Regions from separate parts of the Monashia sp. HAY1-2A genome, predicted to be linked through region 1. Evidence: riboswitches for the same ligand, from Rfam matches in the RefSeq annotation. Region 1 holds a riboswitch; the other holds the start of a gene.
The links. Region 1 has a riboswitch for S-adenosylmethionine ahead of ACPYOM_RS04410 (aminotransferase class V-fold PLP-dependent enzyme). Riboswitches for the same ligand answer to the same signal wherever they lie in the genome.
Positions count from the first base shown of each region.

Region 1 (5,043 bases):
TCGGTGGACCGACGCGACGCGGGGTCGACGGCCAGAGCTCGAGCGAGGCACTCACCTCCCGGAGCCTAGTCGCGACGACGTCCCGACGGCGGCAGGCGGCAGTGGACAGGCGGCAGGCGCGGTCGGCGGGCTCCAGACGCGTCTCGACGCGTTCCGACGCACCCCGACGCGCCCCGACGTGCCCCGCCGCGTCGGCGGTCAGTAGCGCTCGCGGCCGCCGCGGTCGGTCAGCTGCCAGGCGTCCTCCGACTCCTCGTCGTCCTCGTCGACGGTCGGCGTCAGGTCACCGGGCGTCCATGCCGCCGTCGGCACGGCCGTCGTCTCCTCCTCCGCCTGACGCCGCTCGCCGCGCTCGGCGACGATCGCGGCCGTGCGCTGTGGGGCGACGTCGTCCGGAAGGCCGGCCGTCAGGTCCGACGTGTCGAGCTCGACCGGCGGCGGGGCGTAGGGCTGGTCGTCCTCCGGGACGAGGTCCTCGTCGTCGACCGCGACGGCAGCGGGCACGTCCTCGCCGCGCAGCAGCGCGAGCGTCTGCGGCAGGTCGTCGGGACGCACGAGCACGTCGCGCGCCTTGGACCCCTCGCTCGGGCCGACGATGCCGCGGGACTCGAGCAGGTCCATGAGCCGGCCGGCCTTGGCGAAGCCAACGCGCAGCTTGCGCTGCAGCATCGAGGTGGACCCGAACTGCGTCGTGATGACGAGCTCGGCAGCCTGGAGCAGGACGTCGAGGTCGTCGCCGATGTCGTCGTCGATCTGCTTCTTGGGCGCCGCGACGGTGACGTCCTCGACGTAGTTCGGCTTGAGCTGGGTCGTGACGAACTTGACGACCTCGTGGATCTCCGACTCGTTGACCCACGCACCCTGCACCCGCATCGGCTTGCTGGCGCCCATCGGCAGGAAGAGGGCGTCGCCCTGGCCGATGAGCTTCTCGGCGCCCGGCTGGTCGAGCACGACGCGCGAGTCCGCGAGCGAGGACGTGGCGAAGGCCATGCGGCTCGGCACGTTGGCCTTGATGAGGCCGGTGACGACGTCGACCGACGGGCGCTGCGTGGCGAGGACGAGGTGGATGCCGGCGGCCCGCGCCAGCTGCGTGATGCGCACGACCGACTCCTCGACGTCGCGCGGGGCGACCATCATGAGGTCGGCGAGCTCGTCGACGACGACGAGCAGGTACGGGTAGGTGGTGATCTGCCGCTCGGAGCCGGGCAGCGGCTTGACCTTGCCGGCCCGGACCGCCTTGTTGAAGTCGTCGACGTGCTTGAACCCGAACGCCGCGAGGTCGTCGTAGCGCTGGTCCATCTCCTTGACGACCCACTGGAGGGCCTCCGCGGCCTTCTTCGGGTTGGTGATGATCGGCGTGATGAGGTGCGGGATGCCTTCGTACGCGGTCAGCTCCACGCGCTTGGGGTCGACGAGGATGAGGCGGACCTCCTCCGGCGTCGAGCGCATGAGGATCGAGGTGATCATCGAGTTGACGAAGCTCGACTTGCCCGAGCCGGTGGCGCCGGCCACGAGCAGGTGGGGCATCTTGGCCAGGTTGGCGATGACGTAGGCGCCCTCGACGTCCTTGCCGACGCCCATGACCATGGGGTGCTCGTTGCTGCGCGCGGTCTGGCTGCGCAGGACGTCGCCGAGCGCGACGTTCTCGCGGTCGGTGTTGGGGATCTCGATGCCGATGGCCGACTTGCCGGGGATCGGGCTGAGGATCCGCACGTCGGCCGAGGCGACGGCGTACGCGATGTTCTTGCTCAGCGCGGTGACGCGCTCGACCTTGGTGCCCGAGCCGAGCTCGACCTCGTAGCGGGTCACCGTCGGACCGCGGGTGAAGCCGGTGACCGCGGCGTCGATGTCGAACTGCTCGAAGACGTTCGTCAGGGACTCGACGACGGCGTCGTTCGTCTCGCTGCGCGTCTTGTGCGGCGACCCCGGCTTGAGCATCGCCTGGTCGGGCAGGCGGTAGGTGATGTCCCCACCGAGGCTCAGCTGCTCGACGCGCGACGGCATCTCGGACATCGGCGGCGGCACGAGCTCGGCCTTGGGTCCGACCTTGCTCGTGTCGGGGGCCCCGTGGGTCTTCGGGTCCGTGGCGTCGATCACCTTCTCGCCGCTCGGTCGCGGTGCGAGGACGCCGGGCGCGGTCGGACGTTTCTCGCCCGGGCGCAGCCGCTTGGTGGGGGCGTCGTCGGCCTCCTTCTGCGCCGCCTGGCGGAAGGCCTCGTCGCCGTCGCGCTCGGACAGGTCGACGGGCTTGCGGCGGGCCCGCTTGAGCGCGGCCGCCGGGGCGTCGGCCTCCGCCCCGTCCCCGGCGTCGGCCCCGTGGGGATGCGTGCCGCGGTCGATGACGAGCGCCTTGAGCTGGCGCAGGCGGGTCGGGACCATGTTGACCGGCGTCGCCGTGATGACGAGCAGGCCGAAGACGCCGAGGAGCACGAGCAGGACCGTCGCCCCGTAGGTGGAGACGGCCGCGGCGAGCGGGCTCGAGGCGAGGAAGCCGATGATGCCCCCGGCGGCGCGCATGCCGTCGGCCCCGTCGGGCGGGTTGGGGATGCCGTCGGCGAGGTGCGACAGGCCGCACGCGGCGAACGTCAGGGTGATCGTGCCGACGACGATGCGGTTGGTCGCGGCCTCGTCCTGGGGGGCGCGCAGCATCCGCAGGCCGAGGGCCAGCAGCACGAGCGGGACGGCGTACGCGACCCGGCCGAAGGTGCCGGCGAAGACGGCGTGGACGACCTGGCCGAACGTGCCCGAGACGCCCCACCACTCGCGTGCCGCGACGACGACGGCGAGGGCGATGAGGGCGAAGCCGATGCCGTCGCGCTTGTGCTCGGGCTCGAGGTCGGCCGCGCTGTGCCCGACCCGGCGCACCGCGCCACCGGCCAGGTGCGAGACGCCCATCCACGTGTTGCGCACCGCGTTGAGGGGGAACGGCAGGCCGCCGCCCCGCGTCTTCGTCGGCCCCTTGGACTGGCCCCTGCGGGCAGCGGCCGGCTTGCGCTGTGCGGGACGGGTCGAGCGGGCCGCCGGCGGGCGCGACGACGAGCCCTTCGCGCGCGCGGCCGCGGCAGGGCTCGTTCGCTGGCTGGTGGACGGACGTGTCGCCATGGTCGCACCGTACGCCAGCGTCCCTCTCAACTCACGCGTCACACGCGCACCACGACCGATTCGCCGGACCGTTGCCGTGGGCGCGAGTCGGTGCAGTCTCAGATTCCGACACCGTGGGCCCGCTGGGTGGACACCCGGACAGGCCGGCGCCTATGGTCTTCGCCAGGTCAAGAGTGTCAGCGACAAGCCCCGGCTCGCTGGCCAGCAACCCTCCTCCGCGGTGGGGTGCTCCGGGTGACGACCAGGCCGTCCTCGGCTGGTTTCTCCTCGAGGTCGGCAAGCGCGGACCTGCACCGGGTGGGTCCCTGGACTCGCGAGGAGCACTGCCATGTCGGCCCTTCCCACCACGACGACCCTCTGCGGCGGCGGCCCCGCCCCGGTCGTCCGCACCCGAGCCCTCCGCGTCGTCGCCGAGGGCGAGGCCCTGCCGCGTGTCGTCGGCGCGGACCTGCGCGTGCCCACGACCCGGGGCGAGGTGGCCTACGCCAACCTCGACCACGCGGCGTCGACCCCCGCCCTCCAGACCGTGAAGGACGCCGTCGACCGTGCCCTCGAGACGTACTCGTCGGTGCACCGCGGTGCCGGGTTCGCCTCGCGGCTGACGAGCGCCTGGTACGAGCAGGCGCGTGAGGAGGTGGCCCGGTTCGTCGGCGCCCGCGAGGACGACCAGGTCGTCTTCACCCGCACGACCACCGACTCGTGGTCGGTGCTCGCCCACGCCCTGCCGAGCCGCGCCGTGGTCTTCGTCTTCGGCAGCGAGCACCACTCGACGCTGTTGCCCTGGGGCCGTTCGCGCACGGTGCGCCTGCCGATCCCCCAGAGCACCGACGACGCGCTCGACCTGCTCGACGAGGCCCTCGCCGAGCACCCGGGCCGGCACCGCCTCGTGGTGCTGACGGCGGCGTCCAACGTCACCGGCGAGGTGTGGCCGGTGGAGCGCTTCGCCCGTCTCGCCCACGAGCACGGCGCCCGGATCGCCGTCGACGCCGCGCAGCTGTCCGCGCACCGCCGCATCGACCTCGCGGCGTGGGACGCCGACTGGGTGGCCTTCTCCGGCCACAAGACCTACGCCCCCTTCGGTGCCGGCGTGCTCGCCGGGCGTCGTGACTGGCTCGACGCCGGCGCACCCTACCTGCCCGGCGGCGGCGCGACCCGGACGGTCACCGAGACGGCCACGGAGTGGGCCACGGGCCCGGCGCGCCACGAGGGCGGCAGCCCCAACGTCATCGGGGCCATCGCCCTCGCGGCGGCCTGTTCGACGATCGAACGCCACCGCGCCGCCATCGAGGCCCACGAAGAGGCGCTGCTCGAGCGGCTGCGCACCGGCCTCGAGGCGGTCCCGGGCGTCGAGGTGCTCTCGATCTTCGGCGACGACCACGACCGGGTCGGTGTCGTCGCCTTCACGGTGTCCGGCTTCGACCCCTCGCTCGTGTCGCAGGTGCTCTCGGTCGAGCACGGCATCGGTGTGCGCGACGGCAAGTTCTGTGCGCACCTGCTCGTCGACGAGCTGCTCGAGGACCCGTGGGGCGAGCGTCCCCAGACCGCGGTGCGCGCCAGCGTCGGGCTCGGCAGCACGGCCGAGGGCGTGGAGCGTCTCGTCTCGGCCGTGGCCGCGCTCGTGGGCGAAGGGCCGTCGCGGACGTGGACCCGGACGGCCGCCGGGTGGACGGTCGAGGGCACGGACCCCCGCGACGTCGAGGTCGAGCGCCCCTGGTGAACCGGGCCGGGTCTCTCGCCCCCTGACCCCCGTCACCCCGTAACACACCGAACAGCTGCCAGGTGGGTCCGGGAATACCAGGGACCACCTGGCAGCTGCTCGGTGTGTTTGCGATCCCGCGGCGAGACGGGCGGTCGGGCGGGGTCGGGCGGTCGGTCGGGCGGTCCGTCGGGGGGTCAGCGCTCGGTGCGCAGGGCGTAGGACGCCCAGACGGCGGCGTGGTC
Region 1 is NZ_JBNDHY010000018.1:957-5,999, forward strand. Features, by position in the region: gene ACPYOM_RS04400 (ion channel) at 1-55, opposite strand, end outside; gene ACPYOM_RS04405 (FtsK/SpoIIIE family DNA translocase) at 199-3,102, opposite strand; SAM riboswitch class IV at 3,268-3,391, shown strand; gene ACPYOM_RS04410 (aminotransferase class V-fold PLP-dependent enzyme) at 3,431-4,819, shown strand; gene ACPYOM_RS04415 (endonuclease/exonuclease/phosphatase family protein) at 4,996-5,043, opposite strand, start outside.

Region 2 (5,043 bases), on a different contig from region 1:
CGAGCGCGAGGCCCAGGGCGATGCCGGCCGTGACGGCGATGCTGAAGCCCGTGACCGACCGGGTCAGGCTGGCCGACAGGTGGTCCCACAGCTCCCCACTCGAGATGGCGTCGAGCAGGGCTCGGAGCACGTCGTGCAGCGGCGGGAGGAACACGCGGGTGTCCTCACCGAGGAGGAACTGTGGCACGAGCTCCCACGCGAGCAGGAACACGACGATCGCCGCGGACCGCCATAGGGCCACCTTGGCGGCGCGCAGGATCCTCGAGAGCCGACGCCTGTATCCCCCGGGGCGGGGCGCGGCCGCGCTCGCGCCGTCGCCGCGAGCCGGTTCGCCGTCCGGGTTCAGGGCGCCGGGGCCCTCGGGGGGCGGGGCAGCGTCGATGGCGTCGGTGGCGGGGAGGGAGTCGATGGTGTGGGTCGTGGTCATCAGGCTGCCCTCTCGGTGCCGTCGGGCTGGATCTTCTGGTGGCCGGCTCGCTGGGCGCTGGCCACCTCGTCGTGCAGCAGCTCCCAGAGGCGGTGCCGGTAGGCGACGAACTCAGGCGCGGAGCGCAGGTCGCGCTCGGCGCCCAGGGTGCGGTCGCCGAGGTCGACGTCGACGACCGCCTTGAGCCGACCCGGCCGCGAGCTGAGCACCGCGACCCGCTGGCCGAGGTAGACCGCCTCCTCGATGCCGTGCGTGATGAACACGGCCGTCGTTCCCGTGGCACCCCAGATCCGCAACAGCTCGTCCTGGAGCTGCTCACGGGTCTGGGCGTCCAGCGCCGCGAACGGCTCGTCCATGAGCAGGATCCCGGGCTCGTAGGCGAGGCTGCGTGCGATGGCGACCCGTTGCTTCATGCCGCCGGACAGCTCGTGCGGGTACCGCTCCTCGAACCCGCCGAGACCCACGAGGGCGAGGTACTCGCGCGCGCGATCCAGGCGCTCCTTCTTGCCGAGCCCCTGCCGGCGGAACTGTGGCCCCTCCAACCCGAAGGCGACGTTGCCGAGCGCGGTGCGCCACGGGAAGAGCGCGTACTGCTGGAACACGATGCCCCGATCCAGGCCCGGCCCGGCGACGGGCCTGCCGTCGACGAGGACCTCGCCCGCGGTGGGTTCGCTCAGCCCGCCGAGAATGTCGAGGAGCGTTGTCTTGCCCGACCCGCTCGGGCCCACGAGGGTGAGCAGCTCGCCCGCCGACACGTCGAGAGTGATGTCCTCCAGTGCACGGAGCACGCGGCCGGACGGGGTGTCCTTGGTTGGGCGGACCTGGAAGTCCTTGGTGACGCCCCGCAGGCAGATGCGGGGAGTGGGCGGGTTTCCCTGGTGTTGTTGGGTGCTCACCGAGCTCACCCAGCCTTCGCGAGCCCGTTGAGCTCGTTCGTGTAGTAGCTGGCGGGGTCGAGCTTCTTGCCGCTGAGGAAGCCCTTCTCCTGCAGCCAGCTGCCCCAGCGGGTGAAGTCGGTGTCGGAGATGATGCCGCGGTCGGTCACCGCGACGCTCTTCCAGTACTTGAGGTTGTCGGTGTTCTCGTGGCGGCCGCGCTGCTCGATGATCTTGGTGAACCGGGCGATGACCTGCTCACGCGGGGTGGTGCGCTCCCACTCGATCGCCTTGGCGACGCCGGTGACGAAGTCCTTGGCGGCGTCCGGGTGGTCCTTGATGAACTCGTCGCGTAGGACGTACTGGCCGCCGTTGAAGGCGCCGAAGAGCTCGTAGTCGCTGAACAGGCGGCGCAGTCCGCCCGCTGCGACGGCGTGGTCCTGCAGGACACCACCGAGCGTCCCGACGTCGACCTGACCCCGACGCAGGGCCTGCTCGGTGTCGTTCGGTGGCACGACGACGAGCTGTACCTGCTTGATCTCGTCGGGTGTGAGGCCGTTCTTCTGCAGCCAGGTGTTGATGACGGCCTCGCTGTGCGCGCCGAGCGTGTTGACGGCGATCTTCTTGCCGATGAGGTCCCGTGCCGTCCGGATGGGGCTGTCGGCCCTGACGTAGAAGCCGTTGAAAGTCTTCGCGTCCTCGCCGTAGTAGTTGATGACGGCCTTGACCGGTGCGCCGGCCGTGATCAGCTTGACGACCGCGCCGGCGAAGGCGCCGCCGTAGTCGGTCTGGTTCGTCGCCGCGGACTGGATGTCCTGGGGACCGCTGATGGTGTTGCCCACCCAGTTGAGCTTGACGACCTTGAAGTAGCCGAGGTCCTCGGCGAGCTCGGGGAGGGTGACGGAGTTGGCCCATCCCTGGTAGCGCAGCGTGACGGGGCCCGACTCCTTCTGCTCGGCCCCGGAGGCGGAGGAGCAGGCCGAGGCCAGTCCGGCAACGAGGAGGGTCACGGCAGGAAGGGCGAGGATCCGTGTGGGGAACTTCTTCATGTCGGTGCTTCTTTCTGCGGGAATGGACGGGCAAGTGGCGTCGGCGGGTCAGGCGGAGGCAGGGCTGGTCCCGGCGGCTGGGTCAGAAGGGCAGCCGTGATGATCCGCGCGCCGGGAGGGCATGCCGAGGCGAGTGCCGTACCGGGACTCGGGGAGCAGGCGGGCGTTCCGCGTCAGCTGCAGGTGGTCAGCAGGCCGGCTGCGGAAAGCCTGTAGGCGCGTCCGCGGGCGGCCGCGGATCGACGTCGTTCAGGCATGTCCGCGAGTCGCTGCGCGAAGACGCGATGCGGCGATGGCGGGCAGCAGGACATCCTCGTGGCGTCGCGCAGCCGCGTTTCGGGGGACTTGCTCAGGCGGGACAGAGGGAGCTGCTCACGCGCCGCAGGTCGACGTGGCGTCGGCCGGTGAGCATGTGGTTCATGAGTCGTCCTCGGAAGAGACGTGAGGCAGAAAGCCTCGCGCTTGCGACCACCGGTCGGCGGCCGCCGTGTCATCACCCGGGGCACCCCATCGCGAGGAAGGGTTGCCGTCCAGCGAGCCGGGGCTTGGCACTGGATCTCGTGACCTGTCCTGACAGTAGCGGGACAACGCCAAGACCTACCAGTTCCATAGGAAAAGGTCTCTCATGCCGAGACACGCATCCCCGCTGGTCGCGGCAAGACGGGTGTCGACGGACGATGCCGCGGGGGGGTCAGACCGCGGGGTGCATGCGCCGGATGTTGGTCCAGCCCGTCCAGCCGCGCTCCTCGAGGAGCTCCAGCAGGTGGTTCGCGCACGGGAAGGACTCGACGAACGCCGCGTCCAACAGGGCGACCAGGTCCTCGCTGACGGGATGTTCGTCCTCGATGCCCACGGCCTCGGCTGCCGCGGCCTCGATGAAGGCGGCGACCCGGTCTGCGAGCGCGGGCAGCCGCGGGTCGTCCGGCCCGCAGTCGGCGAGGTCTCCGATGTCGAGATACAGCCGACGCAGCCCGTCGTGTTCGATCTGGGCGTGCTTGATGGCCATGAGGGCCGGCACGGCATCCGGCATCTGGCCGGCGATCAGGATCCAGCTGTCGCGCTCGACCTCGATCAGCCGCTCCCTGAACCCGAGCTGGCGCATCCGGTCCAGGTACGCGACGGCCTCCGGCGGCAGCGTGAGGCTCTCGCCGGCCGCGAGCTTGGCGATCTGCTGCCGGTGACGTCGGCGCTGGCGGATCTCGGCGCGCAGCCGGCGGTCGATGTCCTCGACGGCCATCGCGAACTCCTCGTCCCGTGCCGTGAGCAGCTCATGCACGCGCGACAGAGGTACGCCGGCGTCGGCCAGGGTGCGGATCTTGACAAGCTCGACCACGGCGGCAGCGTCGTAGCGCCGGTAGCCGGAGTGGTCGCGCCCGGGCTCGGGCAGCAGCCCCTTGGCGTGGTAGTGCCGGACCGCGCGTACCGTCACGCCGGCGTACGACGCGAGCTGGCTGATGGTGAGCATGGCGTCATTCTCCTGCCGCGGCGGTGTCATGGCGCTTCGCGGTGTCCACCCGTCGTCGCCTCCCGCCGAGTCAGGCGATCTTGCTGCGGTAGGTGCGCCTCGCGAGGGTGTGGGCGACAACCAGCAGGCCGACGCACCAGGCGACGGCTATCCAGGCGTCGTTGCCGACCGGCTGCCCGGCGTAGAGGCCGCGGATGGTGTCGACGATCGAGGTGACCGGCTGGTGCTCGGCGAACCAACGCACGGGACCGGGCATGCCAGAGGTGGGCACGAACGCCGAGCTGATGAACGGTAGGAAGATCAGCGGGTAGGAGAACCCGCTCACCCCGTCGACCGACTTCGCGGTCAGCCCGGGAATCACGGCCAACCAGGTCAGCGCCAGGGTGAACAGGACCAGGATCCCGAGGACCGCAAGCCACGCGAGAACCCCTGCGCCAGAGCGGAATCCCATCGCCAGCGCGACGAGCACGACGAGCGCGAGCGAGACGAGGTTCGCCACGACCGACGTCAGCACGTGGCCCCACAGCAGCGCCGATCGGGCGATGGGCATCGACTGGAAGCGTTCGACGATGCCCGTCGAGACATCGGTGAAGAGCCGGAAGGCGGTGTAGGCGATGCCGGAGGCCACGGTGATGAGCAGGATCCCGGGCAGCAGGTAGTCGACGTAGCTGCCGCCGCCGACATCGATCGCGCCACCGAAGACATAGACGAAGAGCAACAGCATGGCAATGGGCGTGATAGCGGTGGTGATGATGGTGTCCGGGCTGCGCAGGATGTGGCGCAGCGAGCGCTTGAGCAGGACAGAGGTGTCGCTGAGGAAGTGGGTGGTCATCGCGGGGTCCTTACGTGACGGGATCGCCGTGGCCGACGACCGCGAGGAAGATCTCTTCGAGGGACGGCTGCTTCTCGACGTACTCGACCGTGGCCGGCGGGAGCAGCTGCTTGAGCTCGGCGAGGGTGCCGTTCGCGATGATCCGGCCCTCGTGGAGGATCGCGATCCGGTCGGCCAGGTGCTCGGCCTCGTCGAGGTACTGCGTGGTGAGCAGCACCGTGGTCCCCTGGCCGGCGAGCTGCTGGACGGTCTTCCACACCTCGATCCGCGACTGCGGGTCGAGCCCGGTCGTCGGCTCGTCGAGGAAGAGCACGGGCGGGTTGCCGATCAGGCTCATGGCGATGTCGAGGCGACGGCGAATGCCGCCGGAGTAGGTCGCCACCCTGCGCCGGGCC
Region 2 is NZ_JBNDHY010000068.1:1,184-6,226, forward strand. Features, by position in the region: gene ACPYOM_RS11775 (ABC transporter permease) at 1-427, opposite strand, end outside; gene ACPYOM_RS11780 (ABC transporter ATP-binding protein) at 427-1,323, opposite strand; gene ACPYOM_RS11785 (ABC transporter substrate-binding protein) at 1,329-2,351, opposite strand; gene ACPYOM_RS11790 (putative leader peptide) at 2,701-2,772, opposite strand; SAM riboswitch class IV at 2,805-2,917, opposite strand; gene ACPYOM_RS11795 (MerR family transcriptional regulator) at 3,043-3,816, opposite strand; gene ACPYOM_RS11800 (ABC transporter permease) at 3,887-4,648, opposite strand; gene ACPYOM_RS11805 (ABC transporter ATP-binding protein) at 4,659-5,043, opposite strand, start outside.
Region 2: linked by a shared signal. The riboswitch ahead of ACPYOM_RS11790 (putative leader peptide) and the one ahead of ACPYOM_RS04410 (aminotransferase class V-fold PLP-dependent enzyme) in region 1 are both predicted to bind S-adenosylmethionine.